Regions from separate parts of the Lentilactobacillus buchneri genome, predicted to be linked through region 2. Evidence: a T-box and tRNA genes for the amino acid it is inferred to sense, from the RefSeq annotation. Region 2 holds a T-box; the other holds one or more tRNA genes.
The links. A T-box is a leader RNA that pairs with one kind of tRNA and senses whether it is charged. The one in region 2 lies ahead of leuS (leucine--tRNA ligase), so its partner is inferred to be a tRNA-Leu.

Region 1 (7,884 bases), 150 kb from region 2:
GAATTGGCATGTTTAAGAATAAATTCTTTAACTGGGCACTTTTGGGATCGGCTGTGCTGTTGATCATGACGATTGTCATCCCAGGATTCAACGAGATGTTCCACGTGACTGAGTTGACTGCTTCACAATGGCTGGTCGTTGTCTTCGGTGGCTTTATGATCGTTGTTGTTTCAGAAGTAGTAAAATACATTCAGAGACACATTTCCCATAAATAAAATTGAATGGAGGCTGATATTTTGAAACCACAAGATATGCAGCGATATGCAAAAACCGTCTCGGACGTGATTGATGAGACGTCAAAAAATGGTGAGGATTTAAACGCTGATTACGAAACACTCAGAAAGGCCATTGATAACCAAACGGTTGCTGATTTGACCAGTGATCAGCTGGCGGGCATTCAAGCCCATTTTCAATCCGGAACCGATAAGTACCAAGATAACGTGAACAAGCTTGAGCAGGTGGCTGTGCCGGTTAAATTGTTAGGCAAGCACAAGTTGCTGGTTCGTCATTATGAGGACTATGCCAACGCCTGCCAGGCAATGACGGACAGTATTGACCCGCAGGCTTCAACGGTGGACGTTGATAAGTTCAACCAAGCTGAGAAGGATCAGGAAAATAGTATCGCTAAGGTTTCCAGTACGACTACGCGGATTATGGGAGAAATTTAAAGAGTGCGAAGCGGGCTGGGTGACGCGGTTTCTAAGCCAACTTTGGTTTGAACCCCGGGTTTGGGTTTAAATCAAAGCTGGCTTAGAGGTTAGCGTCAGGCCCGCGAAGCACGTTTCAACCAGAGTGCGACAAGCAACGTTTTGACACGGAGAGCTAAGGTCGCTTTGATTAAAATCCGGGGTTTGGATTTAAATCAAAGAGGCTTAGATCGTAGTGTCAGTTGCGTCGAAGCACGTTTCCCCAAACCATCTAGAAACCCACTCCACAACAGGAGTTCCCAAAATTAAAAAATTAACATTCAACATTCAGCCCAAACTGCAGACAAGTGTTCCTGCCAGCAGTTTGGGCTTTTATGTCCCTGAGAAAACCTTGTTGGAGTCCCCGGCATTTGCTTCATTCTGCTATAATTAAACGTAACACTATTGATGAGGTGGGAATACATGGACAACACATTAGCACATAAGATTCAGCAAGACTTACCCAAAATCCGGGAGAAACAGATCGTCGAAACCCTCAAGATGTTGGATGAAGGTGACACCGTTCCTTTTATTGCCCGGTATCGAAAAGAACGGACTTCCAATCTGGATGAAGTTCAAATTCGAGACATTCAAGACGCTGCTCATCGCATCCAAACTTTGGACAAGCGCAAGCAGGAAGTCATCAAAATTATTGATGAACAAAAGGCCTTAACCCCCGAACTGAAAAAGCAGATTGAGGCGGCCTCGGTTCTTCAACAAGTTGAAGATCTTTATTTGCCCTACAAACAAAAACGGCGGACGAAAGCGACAATTGCCAAAGAACATGGTTTGGAGCCCTTAGCCAAAGCCGCCATGTCGTTTGCCCCCGATTTGAAGCAACTGGCTGCGCAGTATGTTCACCCGGACAAAGAACTGCCTGATGTTGACGCAGTCTTCGCCGGAGTCCACGAAATTATCGCTGAAGACGCTGGCGACCGGGCCGATTTTCGCGAATGGGTCCGCCAAAACACCCAACGATACGGTCAGTTGGTTGTCAAAGTTAAACGCGGTGGTAAAGAGTTGGACGAAGAGGGCACCTATCAGCAGTATTACGATTTCAATCAACCCATCAAATCAATTCCTTCGTTTAGAACCTTGGCCATTAACCGGGGTGAAAAAGAGAAAGTGCTTTCGGTCAAAATTGAAGTCAATGAGGCACCAATCATGTGGCATTTAAAGGCCAACACCGTCGGCAGTCATCAAGGATTTGCTGCCGATGTGGTCACCGATGCAATCGAAGATGCCTATCACCGCTTCATCGGACCGGCAATCGAGCGTGAAATCCGCAAGCAGTTGACCGAAGTGGCCGCTGATCACGCCATCGATATCTTTGGCAAGAATTTGTACAACTTGCTGATGCAGGCGCCACTCAAGGGCAAAATTGTCATGGGATTTGACCCGGCCTATCGAACCGGCTGTAAATTAGCGGTGGTCGATCAAAATGGCAAGTATCTGGACAAAACGGTAATCTATCCCCATAAGCCTGCCAGTGAAGCCAAACGTAAGGCTGCCAAAGGGCTGTTCATTGATTTCATCAACCAAAATCACGTTGAAATGATCGCCATCGGTAACGGAACCGCTAGTCGGGAGTCTGAACAATTTGTTGCCGATGCAATTAAAGAAATCAAAACGCCCATTTATTACGTAATTGTTAATGAGGCAGGGGCGTCGGTCTATTCTGCAAGTCAAGTCGCCAGAGACGAATTTCCGGACTTTAGTGTTGAACAGCGTTCGGCTGTCAGTATTGCCCGCAGAATCCAAGATCCCCTTGCCGAATTAGTTAAAATTGATCCCCAGGCAATTGGTGTCGGTCAATATCAACACGATGTTCCGCAGAAACAACTGGGTGAACAGTTGGACACGGTGGTTGAAACCGCCGTTAACCGGGTTGGCGTTAATTTGAACACTGCCAGTCCCGATCTGTTGGTCCACATTTCCGGGTTGACCAAAACGACCAGCGGCAATATCGTCAAATTCAGAAATGAAAATGGCGAATTTAGTGCTCGCTCTGATCTCAAACAAGTTCCCCGGCTCGGCCCGAAAGCTTTTGAGCAATCGGTGGGGTTCTTGAGAATCATCGGCGGCAAAAATCCACTGGATAACACCGATATTCATCCGGAAAGTTATTCTGCGGCCAAAAGCCTCCTGAAAAAGCACGGATTGACCATTAATCAACTCGGCGAGCCGGCCGTTTCAACTGCTTTGAGTCAGCTCAATTTGGCCCAGGAAGCTGAAAGCATCGGAGTTGGGGTTGCAACCTTGAAAGATATTATCAAGGGCCTCGAAACGCCTGGCCGTGACTTGCGTGACGAAATGCCTGCACCGTTGCTTCGAAAAGACGTTTTGACAATGGAAGATTTGAAGCCGGGGATGAAACTGCAGGGAACTGTCAGAAACGTGGTTGACTTTGGTGTCTTTGTTGATATTGGCGTTAAGCAGGACGGTTTGGTCCACATTTCCAAAATGAGTCGGACATTCGTCAAGGATCCCAGCAAGGTGGCTTCGGTCGGCGACATCGTGACGGTTTGGATTGACTCAGTGGATCTGGATCGTCACCGGATTCAATTAACCATGGTGGATCCTGAAGGTTAGGTGAACAAAGAACTCATGACTGATCAAGAACTACAGCAACTCGTTGAACATATTTCGCTGCAATACTTTGCCAAACCGTTTACCCACCGGGCCTATTTTAATGCCCGTTTAAAGACGACTGGCGGCCGTTACCACCTCAATGACCACAACATCGACATTAATCCAAAAATGGACGAGGGGGCTGATCATGCGGTATTAATTGGGATTATCAAACACGAGCTGTGCCATTATCATCTCCATTTGGCAGGATACAGCGCCAAACACAATACCAAGCAGTTTAAACAGCTGTTAAAAGCGGTCGGCGGCTCCAGATACGCTCCCAGAGTCCAGAGTACCAGGGTCCAAACGCGTTATATTTATCGCTGTGAAGACTGCGGTTTGGAGTATCATAGAAGACGAAGAATCAATCTGGTGAAGTATGTCTGCGGCAGATGTCGCGGTAAGCTTCATTTAATCAGCCAAACGCGGCAAATCGGAGCGTAGAAAGGAGCCATCACATGGCAAAAATTATTATCAGAGTACCTGCAACGACCACTAACCTCGGGTCGGGTGTTGATTCGGTTGGGTTGGCACTGCAGCTGTATTACACGGTGATTGTTGAGGAAAAGACAGATGAATGGAAGGTCAACCATGCTTTGGGACACGACATTCCAACTGATGAGCACAACCTCATTGTTCAGACAATCTTAAAGGTCGATTCTGATATTCATCCGCATCAACTGACCGTTATCTCGGATGTTCCGATTGCGCACGGTTTGGGCTCCAGCACAACCGCAGTGGTTGCCGGGATTAAAATTGCCAACAAGTTAGGGGATTTGGGGCTTTCAATTGAAGATCAAATTAATTTGGGAACAAAGATTGAAGGCCACCCGGAAAGCGTTGCTGCTGCGATGCTTGGCAACTTGGTTGTTTCGACATATGACGGTGAAACCGTCACTGCTGCGACTCTTCCTGTACCAGACGTCTCGGCCTTAATGTATATTCGACCGGATGGTGTCAGCGAGGTAGAAAGTCGCAAGAAGCTGCCGAAACAAATCGATTATGACGTGGCCGTCCATGCCAGCAGCCAGGAGAATGTTTTCATCGCCTTGGTCGCCCAGGGCAAATGGGAGCAGGCGGTTAAGCTGATTGAGAATGATCATCTCCACGAGCCCTACAGAAAAGAGCTGGTCCCAGAAATTGATCAAATCCGTTCAACTGCCCACAAGTTAGACATCTTTGGTACTTACTTGAGTGGTGCCGGTCCTACGGTTGCCACACTGGGTAAGAAAGCTGCTTTAACCCAGCTAAGAATTGATTTGGAACAACAAAATCTAAATGGTAGTTTGCGGCTGCTGCAAATTGATACAGAAGGCGCGACCGTTCGCGGTGAATAATTTTCAAAAACCATTTGTCAATTGCCAAAATTTCTGCTATAATTTTTAATTGTTGATGCGGCCATGGCGGAATTGGCAGACGCGCAAGATTAAGGATCTTGTCGGGAATTATCCCGGTGGAAGTTCGAATCTTCTTGGCCGCATGGTTAAAGTTCGAATCACTATCATCTCAATAGTGATTCGGACTTTTTTATTGTGTAGCATGTGATATTTTGCTCAAATAATAAGCGATTGGAGTACAGGAATGAAATATTTTATTTTTGATGTAGACGGAACCTTGATTGATACCGAAAAGATGTATATGTTACCACTACATAAGACGCTGCTGGAAAACGGCTATGACTTCTCTTATGAAGACGTCGTTAAGCTCTTTGGGATTACCTCCATGGATACGGTTCGAATTCTTGGTGTCAAGAATCCGGTTGACATTCGGGACCAATGGTTTGCCAAAATTAAAGATTACACCCAATATGCCCACGTTTATGATGGGATTGAGGATGTGGTTAAGAAACTGCATGCTGATCCGACTATCAAAACCGCGATTGCCACTTCCAAGGTTGAAGCCGAATTTCACCGGGATGTCACAAAATTTGGACTGGATCAACACTTTGATGCCTTTGTTTTTTCCAACGAAATTAAAAAAGGCAAGCCCGCTCCTGACATGATTTTAAAGGGCATTGAGAAATTAGACGCTGATCCGGCAACCACCATTTATATTGGCGATACCAAATTTGATCTCCAAGCTGCTCACGCTGCCAACGTGCAGTTTGCCCTGGCCGGTTGGCGGACCAAGAAAACCGCGGACTTTGCGGACACGGATTACGATTTAAAGACGCCCGCAGACTTACTAACGATTCAGTAATTCCGGCAAACGAAATTGCTATTTTGTGATATATTTGGTGTAAACAGACTTTGTTAAATTTAAGAAATGGGTGAGTAGATGATTTCAATTCTGGTTGTGAGCCACGGCGATTTTGCCAAAAGCTTAGTGACGACCGCAGAAATGATTGCCGGCAAACAGGAACAGGTTGGTTGGGTAAGTCTGGCCGCAAATGATGGGGTGGATTCACTTAGTGATAAGGTCGCTTCTGCATTGGCTGACTTTCCTGAGGGTACGCCAACGTTGATTTTGGCAGACTTGTGGGGTGGGTCGCCGTTTAATGCCGCCGCCCAATTTGCAGCCAAGAATCCGCAATCGATTGCATTAGTTGCCGGAGTCAACCTTCCGATTCTGTTGGAGGCCTACATGGCCCGAAATTCAACCCTGAGTGAATTAGTTAATAAGATCAATGAGATTGCTGACGATTCGATTCGTCAGTTTGAAGTTTCTACTGATAATGATGACGATTTGGGAGATGATTTATAATGACAATGGATATTCGCCTTGCGAGAGTCGACAGCCGCCTGCTGCACGGCCAAGTGGCAACTTTTTGGACACGGGCGGTGACGCCGAACCGGATTATGGTGGTCTCTGATTCTGTTGCCAAAGATCCTTTGCGGAAAACATTGATTACCCAGGTGGCACCACCTGGTGTCAAAGCCAATGTCGTCAGCGTTAACAAGATGATCCGAGCCTATTTCGACTCCAGGTTTGATTCCTTCAACACGTTGTTGTTGACCGAAACAGTGGCTGACATGTTGAAATTAGCAGAGGGCGGCATCGATTTTTCCAAGATTGGCATCAATATCGGCAGCATTGCCTATAACGACGGAATGACGATGCTTACCGATGCCATTTCGATGAATGGAGATATTGCCAAAGAAATTCGAACATTGGCAAATGACTTTCATCTAGATGTCTATGCTCAAAAAATTCCTGCTGAGAAAAAGGAAAATTTGTTGACCCTGTTGGATAAAAAGGGCTTTTAAGGAACCGAGGGGAATTCAATGAGCTTAGTTTCAATCAGCCTGGTTTTGTTGGTTGCATTTGTGGTCGGAATGGATGGCATTCTTGACGAATGGCAGGTGTACCAGCCAATGATTGCTTGTACGCTGATCGGTTTGGCAACTGGCAACGTCGGCGTTGGCATTATGCTGGGCGCAATTTTACAGATGATCACGATTGGCTGGATCAATATTGGTGCTTCTGTTGCACCGGATATCGCGCTGCCGGCAGTCGTCTCGGCTCTTTTAGTGTGCGGTCCGGCCGCCTTAAGTATTAAACACGGGATTGCCTTAGCCGTTCCCTTTGCGGTTGTTGGCCAACTTTTGAACGTCACCATCCGTAAATCAATTGTCAAATTTATCCATACGGCCGACCAAGCTGCCGAAAATGGTCAAATCCAGCAGATTGATCGCATTCATCTGCTGAGTTTGGGAATTCAAGGGCTGAGAGTCCTGATTCCGACGGGACTCGTGATGCTGATATCTCCTCAATTCATTCATCAGTTAATGCAGCAAATTCCAGCGGGGATCACGAATGGCATTGCCATCTCAATTGGCATGGTGTCGGCCGTTGGATTTGCCAACCTGATTAACATGATGGTCAGCCGCTCTTTATGGATTTGGTTTATCGTTGGTTTTTTAATTGCCATTTTTACGAAGATGAATCTTTTTATTTTAGCAGGATTAGGCTTGGTTGCAGCCATCAGCTTTGTTTGGCTTAAGAGTAGACGGCATGGCTCAACCGGCGGCGATGGGGAAGGGAAAGACGATTTAGATGACTTTGACAAAGAACTTGATGATTTATAGGAGTTGGTGGGTATAAATGGCAAATAATCAAAACATGATTCACGATTCCCATCAACCGATTCATCTTCGTCAGATCGATTTTTTCCGGACCTTTTGGCGCTCTGGCACAGAGCAGGGATCGTGGAACTTTGAACGGATGCAAAACCTCGGATTTGCTTATATAATGGCTCCTGCGATTAAACGATTGTATCCGGATATGAACCAACGTAAAGCTGCGTTGAAGCGCCATTTGGGCTTTTTTAACACCGCACCAATTATGCAGTCCCTGATTACTGGAGTGGTTTTGTCAATGGAAGAACAGCGGGCAAATGGTGCCGATATTAGTGATGACACGATTAATGCCGTTAAGACTGCTATGATGGGGCCAATGGGTGGTTTTGGTGATCCGGTTTGGTTAGGCACGATCCGTCCGGTTCTATCGGCATTTGCTGCCAGTCTGGTTTTGAGTGGCTATGGCATGATGGGACCAATTCTATTTTTTATTGCATGGAACGTTTTACGGCTGGTCTTTCGTTATATGACTCAAATGGCCGGTTATC
Region 2 (7,884 bases):
GGTTCAAGGGGTTGGAGCCGGCTCCATCATGCCGATTTCCAATACGATTATCGCCGATATTTATCCCCTGGAAAAGCGCGCTCAGGTGTTGGGCCTGAACTCGTCTGCTTGGGGAATTGCTTCTGTGATCGCGCCACTATTAGGTGGTTTCATTGTTGATCACTTGAGCTGGCACTGGATTTTCTTTATCAATTTACCAATTGGGCTGATTGTCATGTTCATGGTCCAAATTTTTCTGCATGAAGACAAACGCCACAGTACCACTAAAATGGACATTGCCGGGACGACTTGGCTGACGATGATGCTGTTGGCAGTTATGTATGCGTTCCAGTTGGTCGGCCAGGATCCGATCAACTGGCAGATCGTTGCGGTCTGCTTCTTGGTTACGGTGATCGCCACCGTCATGTTTATTCGGACAGAAAGACTGGCGGCCGATCCGTTAATTCCGATGGAACTATTTGATAATCGGACCTTCGTCGTTCAAAATATCGTGGTTTTTTTGGTCAGTGGCTTTCTGATCGGCTACGAAGTTTATCTGCCGGACTGGACCCAGGGAATTTTGGGCCTGCGGGCATCGATGGCCGGGTTTGCGGTGACGCCGAGTTCCCTGATGTGGATTGTCGGCTCATTTTTGGCCGGTAAATTGCTGGCCAGGACGTCACCTTACCGCATTATTAACCTCAGTCTCTTCTTTATCTTGGTTGGGGCCATTATTATGGTGCTGATTCCGGCATATACGCCGTTTGTGGCCTTCTTGGGGATTTCAATGATCTGTGGGACCGGCTTTGGCTTAACGGTGACAACGTCGATTATTAGCGTTCAAAATGAGGTTAAACCAACTCAGATTGGTGTGGCAACTTCCTTTAATACTTTGTGCCGAACGCTGGGTCAGACACTGATGATTTCAATCTTTGGTATCGTCATGAACACCACCATGCTGCGTGGGGTTCGGCAAACGGAACATACGTCCTTGAAAATGATGGACAAACTGATTAACCCATTGACTGCCAATCAGTTAAGTGACAAAATTTTGCCGCAGTTGCGAAATATTTTGTACAATTCCCTGCATAATGTCTTTGTGGTCGGCCTGATTCTGATTATCATTGCCTATATCTGCAATTTGTTTGACCGCAAAAATAAAAAACAGCGAATCAATTAATCGATCCGCTGAATCGCCATCAATATTGGTGGAAAATGCTGCTGATTTAAGAAGCTGTATTTCAAAACACTGTATCGTTTTTGGTCGAGTTGACTGCCAAATTCGAGGACGGTGTTTTTTTCGCGTTCGCCGCCTGGGTGACCGTAGTAGGCAACCACGACGATCACGCCATTATGGCACAAATGGTTGAGGCAGCCTTTAATCGCCGCAATCGTCGTTTCAGGGTAGGTGACAATCGTCTTATCGCCGCCCGGCAGATAGCCGAGATTGAAGATGGCGCCGGAAATCATGGTCTCGTATGGTAAAATTTCATCAACTTTGGCATGACTGATATTGTACAGGTAGACATTTTTGGTGCGAACGTGATTGGTTTTTAGAAGTGCTTTGGTATTTTCAACTGCCTGGGCTTGAATATCAAATCCATACACGGTGCCTTGTTTGCCAACTAAATTGGCTAAAAACAGGGTGTCGTGACCGTTACCCATGGTACAGTCAACGACGGTATCTCCGGAATCGACAGTTTCTGATAACAGTTCATGGCTATATTCCAATGCTGATTTGATTTTCATGAGATACCTCCTGCGAATCGATTAAATACCCATTGTGACACCATTAAGGTCACTAGGCCAAGACTCCAGCCACCCAGAACGTCACTGGCATAATGAACGCCAACATATATCCGGCTGATACCGATACCGACAATCATGATGATCAAAATCAGATCAACGATCAGCCGTTGGCTACTTCCTTTAAGCATGCGGTTGGCCAGCAAAATCAGGCTGCCGGCAACCACCATGATACTCATTGAGTGACCACTGGGGAAACTACTGCTGTGAACAGCCACCAGATGGGTCAGGGATGGTCGCGGCCGGTTAACCATGTGTTTGACCAGGGTATCAATTGGGGCTGCCAAGACGACGCCGTTAATCAACAGGAATAAGGCTGACTTGATTTTGCGAACCAAAAATAAAATCAAACCGGCACCGATTGTGAACCCCAATAGTGACTGATAATTTCCCAGCTCGGTAAAATGAATCATGAAGCTGGTTAGCGAGGGCGTTTGAAAGCTTCTGACCATGTGGCCGAAGTAGGTGTCAAAGGTATTGATCCATTCTTTATGTAAGACGACGCCGTAAGTCAGAACCAAAAAGATGACCAGTGAAACCAAACTAACGGTGCTTGAAATTTTTTGTGATTGTTTTTTCATGTTTTCAACTCCAATAATAAAATTATAGCACGCTGAGCAGTTGTTTTTTAAGACCTGTTTTGGTATGATAATAAGCAATAATTTCAATTTGTGAAAATGCAGAGACGAATTAGTAACCAACTGCCTGTTTTCCAGAAACTGAGTGGCTGCTGTGAACTCAGAACAGGTCGTGGCGAACTCATCGTCGAATGCTTGGTCGAACGAAGTAAATCAAGCCGGTTTGTCGCCGTTATTGATTCGAGAGCTCAAGTAATTGAGAATATAGGTGGTACCGCGATAAATCGTCCTATAAGAAGCCCAGTCTGGTTTCTTATGGGACTTTTTTCATTGATTGAGAAATATGAAAGGTGGAAGTTGCAAAATGGCATACAATCATGAGGTAATTGAGCGCAAATGGCAGCATTACTGGAAAGAACACAAGACATTTAAGACTGAAGAAGTTGCTGACAAAGACAAATACTATGTCTTGGATATGTTCCCTTATCCATCGGGTCAGGGCCTGCACGTTGGGCATCCTGAAGGCTACACAGCTACGGATATTATGGCTAGAATGAAGCGGATGCAGGGGAAAAATGTTCTTCACCCAATGGGATGGGATGCTTTTGGATTACCTGCAGAACAGTATGCATTGAAGACGGGGCATAACCCGCGGGACTTTACAGCTAAGAACATCAAAACTTTCAAACGCCAAATTCGTTCACTTGGATTCTCATATGATTGGGATCGTGAAATTAACACCACCGACCCAAGTTATTACAAATGGACCCAATGGATTTTTGAAGAATTATACAAACGCGGATTGGCTTATGAAGACAATATTGAAGTTAACTGGGCCCCTGATTTTATGGGTGGGACCGTTGTTGCCAACGAGGAAGTCGTTGACGGTAAGACTGAACGTGGCGGCTATCCGGTTTATCGGGTGCCGATGCGCCAATGGGTCCTCAAGATCACGGCTTACGCTGATCGATTGATTGATGACTTGGACGACCTGGATTGGCCTGAAAGTATTAAGGAACAACAACGCAACTGGATCGGCCGCTCGCGTGGTGCCAGCGTGTTCTTTGAGGTCAAAGGTCATCCTGATGACAAGGTTGAAGTGTTCACCACCCGTCCTGACACCCTGTTTGGGGCAACTTACATGGTGCTGGCTCCGGAACACGAGCTGGTTTCAAAGATTACCACCCCTGAACAAGCAGCTGAAGTCAAAGCTTATCAAGAAGAAGTTTCCCGCAAATCCGATCTTGAACGAACCGATTTGAACAAAGATAAGAGTGGGGTCTTCACTGGTGCCTATGGGATTAATCCAATGACTGGTAAAGAAGTGCCAATCTGGATTGGCGATTACGTTCTTGAATCATACGGAACCGGTGCCATCATGGCCGTTCCAGCCCATGATGATCGTGATTATGACTTTGCCAAGAAATTTGGACTGCCGATTGTTCCTGTCATTGAAGGTGGTAATACCGACGAAGCTGCCTATACGGGTGACGGTTCTCACTTCAACTCCGGCTTCATGGATGGCATGGGCAAAGATGACGCCATTAAGGCAGCCATCGATTGGTTAACTGATCATAAAGCCGGTCATGAAAAGGTCAACTACCGGCTGCGTGACTGGATTTTCAGCCGTCAACGATACTGGGGTGAACCAATTCCAGTAATTCATTGGGAAGATGGCGAAACGACGCTGGTTCCTGAAGATGAGCTGCCGCTTCGATTGCCAAAGGCCAAAGATATTCAAACCTCTGGTGGCAAGGAAAGCCCACTCGCTAACTTGGATGACTGGGTCAACGTGGTTGATAAAAACGGCCGTAAAGGCAAACGTGAAACCAACACGATGCCACAGTGGGCCGGTAGTTCATGGTACTGGCTGCGTTACATGGATCCCCATAACGACCAGGCGATCGCTTCGCCTGAAAAGTTGAAGTACTGGTCACCAGTCGACTTATACGTCGGCGGGGCTGAACATGCCGTTCTACATTTGCTATATGCAAGATTCTGGCACAAGTTCCTTTACGATTTGGGGGTTGTGCCAACCAAGGAACCGTTCCAGAAACTGGTTAACCAGGGGATGATTCTTGGAACCAACCACGAAAAGATGTCGAAGTCAAAGGGTAACGTGATCAACCCGGATGATATTGTTGATGAATATGGTGCAGATACACTTCGGGTATATGAAATGTTCATGGGCCCAATCGATGCTGCCAAGCCTTGGAGCACGGAAGGCATTCACGGGGCCTACCATTGGCTTGACCGGGTATGGCGATTGCTGATCGACGATAACAACCATCTTCGTGACCGCGTCACCACGATCAACGACGGCAAGCTGGACAAGATTTATAACCAGACGGTTAAAATCGTTTCAGATGATTTTGAACATATGCGGTTTAACGTCGGCATTTCTCAAATGATGGTCTTTGTTAACGACGCCTACAAGGCAGATTCACTGCCAATTGATTACATGGAAGGCTTCGTCAAACTCCTGTCACCGGTTGCCCCACATATTGCAGAAGAATTGTGGAGTCTATTGGGTCATGACGGCACGATTACCTATGAAAAATGGCCAACGTATGATGCTTCCAAGTTAGTTGAAAATACTGTTCAGATGGTCGTTCAAGTCAACGGGAAAGTTCGTTCACACATTAAGGTAGCCCGTGATCTTGATAAAGACAAAGTTGAACAAACTGCCAAAAGTGATGAGAATGTTGAACGCTATCTGGAAGGCAAGACTGTTCGCAAAGTGATTGTCATTCCAAACAAGATCGTTAATATTGTTGTCGGTTAACGTGATCAAGCAAACAGCTGGGGAATTGTCCTCAGCTGTTTTTGATTTGAACAGTTGAATTATTTTCAAAAAAATAAAAACATTCCGCCATTTTCTCCGTATATATATTACGAACGGGACGAGTTAAGTCGTCTTGAAAAATGTTGAAGGAGAAAGATGATGGATAAATTTGATAAAGTGACTTGGGGGAAAGCTAATAGTCTTAAATTTTGGAGCAGTTTAGTGCTCATGGCTGCCAGTGGGTTAATCATGCTGCAGGCACCGTTAGCTCACGCGGATTCCCCAGCAGCGAACATGCGCACGACTGAGTTGGGACAGCGGGTGACATTTTATGTTCAGCCGGTGTACCAATCCGATCCCAGTGGTGACTGGCAGGTGATTCCCGGAGTCAAGCCAATTAAGATGGTCGGCAATGTAGGGGGATCCTTTCAAGTACCGGTTTATAAGAACTTTGTTCCAACCACAACGATTTCTCATACAGTTCCAGATTTTCGTGCAGACTTGCAGCACCCGTTGCTGCTCAAATACAGTCAGGAAAGTACCGGCCTCTATACCGCAACGGTGAATATTAACTATATGAATCGTCAAGATAGTCACACACTGGACAGTGCCACCAAAACGTTGCATTACGCTGACCAAGTAACCATTAAGCCGAAGAAAATTCAGGGATATCAGCCGGTTGAGGCAACCTTTGAAAGCCCATATTTCACTAAAAATAACGATCAATCGGTAAACTTTTGTTTTAGAGAATTAAGGGATCTGACTTGCCTGGTAAAATTCTGGTACCAGCCAGTGAATGCTTCTCAGCCAGATCAGGCCGAGCAGGTCAAAGAAACCCGGCCAAAGCAGAACCATGCTGAGGGGTCTACGAATTCTCACGCAGGCACCGATTCAAAACTTGTGGAAGCTGCCAAACCGGTGACACAAGACAGTGGCGACACAAAGCCAGCCAGTTCGAATGTAGCGCCGGTATTACCAGTCAACTCAACTGATCAGGCGCAAAAAAGTGCTCCCCAAGTTGAAGTTAAGCAACAACGGCCCACGGTTCCTCAACCAACTTTAATAACTAAAGAACCGGTGTTTCAGGCGGCTAAACCTGTCGAGACGAAAGCTGCAAGTCTTCCGTCAGATTTGTCCCAGGTTGCACAACAATCGCCAGTGGTCCCGTCAAAACCAACGAATTCGACGAGGGTTAATGTGGCGGGAAAAAGTCAAATCTCTGTTAGTCGGCCAACAGAGAGTGTCCGCACGTCATCCCGGCCAGCGACTGATTCCCACCTGGGAGCAACCGGGGTCGCAATTTTGAACAACTCGACGCATGTAGGCCAAGCTACAATAACCCAACCGACTCCAAACAAAAAAGTCGCCGTAAAAGGGATGGCCGTCTACGCCATCAAAACGGTCGGGCTATACAGTTCCCCCAATTTTAAGGCCGTCAATCGACTTTTCCGATATCCAGCTCAAAAGCGCTATGCCCGACCCATGTTTGTAGTAACCGGCTACGCTCGTTCAGCTACTGGTAAGTTGCGGTACCGGGTACGGGATGTCAATCATCAAAGCCCTTCCCATGGCAAAACAGGCTACCTAACGGCAAACTGGACCTATGTGAGACCAGTCTATTACGCCAGTCGTCACCCAAAAATCAAAGTGATCAACCCGACCGGCATTCATGGCTATCAAGGTAAGAATTTGACTGGTAGAGTTGCCACCTACAAAATGGGCCAGACTGTCAATGTCAAACGCATGGTTCATTATCACTTGACAACGCGTTTTGTCTTAGCCGATGGTTCATATATCACAGCTAATCGTAAATTAGTGAGTGCCTTTAAATAATCAACTACATGAATGAAAAACAGCCAAAATCCGAAATGGATTTTGGCTGTTTTTGAGTTGCTATTGCATTAATTCACTCGCAGAACTATCCTGGTAATTTTTATTCCACAGGAATTCCGTTAGAATTTTATTGACGGCAATGTTGTTATTGTGCAGGGCACTGTGTTGCGCCTTTGGACCAAAAGCTTGAAATGTTTGATAAAAACTGACATGATCTCGCAAAATATAACCCAATGATAGGGCAGAAGCGTTAGTGACCACGCCATCTGAATTTGAACCATCGCCCAAGTTACCATAGATATTCAAAACCCTGGCTTGACGAGGAAAATTTTTTCTCAGCCGATAGAGTAACTTGTATTCAGGATGGATGATCTTGGGTTTACCAGTCGGCAAAATGCGATTTTTGTTGGGCGCATCATCCCATAACTGCATCAGTGGACCTGATGTCGGCTGATTAGATTTGTGATTATCCATTATCCCATCATAAGGCCCGGCGATCACACATAACTTATTGGTTCGCGGCAAATCAGACCGGTTGCCGTTCAAAAGGTTATAGTAGATTACCGCGTAAGCCCCCATGGAATGGCCGACAAAGTTTAATTGATTGACATGGTATTTCTGCTTGAGTAACTTGCAGACCTTGGTCAGCCAGCGAGCATACTGAACCTCGCCGGCGCGGTTATTGTCCATTCGGACCATAATGATTGGATTCACCATCCATGACTTAACGGTTCCAGTGACTGACAATTTTCCGTTGGCTCTCACGCGGACAATCATTCGCCTTGAAGCGGCGCCACTGACCTCTGCCGCGGAGATCATATCTTTTTCGGAACGAAGGGTGGCCCCCCAGCCGTGGACAAAGATAGTCGGCGTACTGGAGTCAATATAGTTGGCCTTGAGCTG

Region 1: it encodes a tRNA-Leu, which carries the amino acid that the T-box ahead of leuS (leucine--tRNA ligase) is inferred to sense. The anticodon was not compared.

The regions. Positions count from the first base shown of each region.
Region 1 covers NZ_CP073066.1:262,862-270,745, reverse strand. Annotated here, with positions in the region: gene KE627_RS01430 (calcium-translocating P-type ATPase, PMCA-type) at 1-215, shown strand, start outside; gene KE627_RS01425 (hypothetical protein) at 237-668, shown strand; gene KE627_RS01420 (Tex family protein) at 1,110-3,278, shown strand; gene KE627_RS01415 (SprT family protein) at 3,294-3,761, shown strand; gene thrB (homoserine kinase) at 3,776-4,654, shown strand; tRNA gene KE627_RS01405 (tRNA-Leu) at 4,712-4,797, shown strand; gene KE627_RS01400 (HAD family hydrolase) at 4,899-5,516, shown strand; gene KE627_RS01395 (PTS sugar transporter subunit IIA) at 5,595-6,020, shown strand; gene KE627_RS01390 (PTS sugar transporter subunit IIB) at 6,020-6,523, shown strand; gene KE627_RS01385 (PTS sugar transporter subunit IIC) at 6,542-7,345, shown strand; gene KE627_RS01380 (PTS system mannose/fructose/sorbose family transporter subunit IID) at 7,362-7,884, shown strand, end outside.
Region 2 covers NZ_CP073066.1:116,319-124,202, reverse strand. Annotated here, with positions in the region: gene KE627_RS00675 (MDR family MFS transporter) at 1-1,159, shown strand, start outside; gene mnmM (tRNA 5-(aminomethyl)-2-thiouridylate-methyltransferase MnmM) at 1,156-1,728, opposite strand; gene KE627_RS00665 (phosphatase PAP2 family protein) at 1,725-2,366, opposite strand; T-box leader at 2,457-2,658, shown strand; gene leuS (leucine--tRNA ligase) at 2,728-5,148, shown strand; gene KE627_RS00655 (DUF5776 domain-containing protein) at 5,305-6,981, shown strand; gene KE627_RS00650 (alpha/beta hydrolase) at 7,042-7,884, opposite strand, start outside.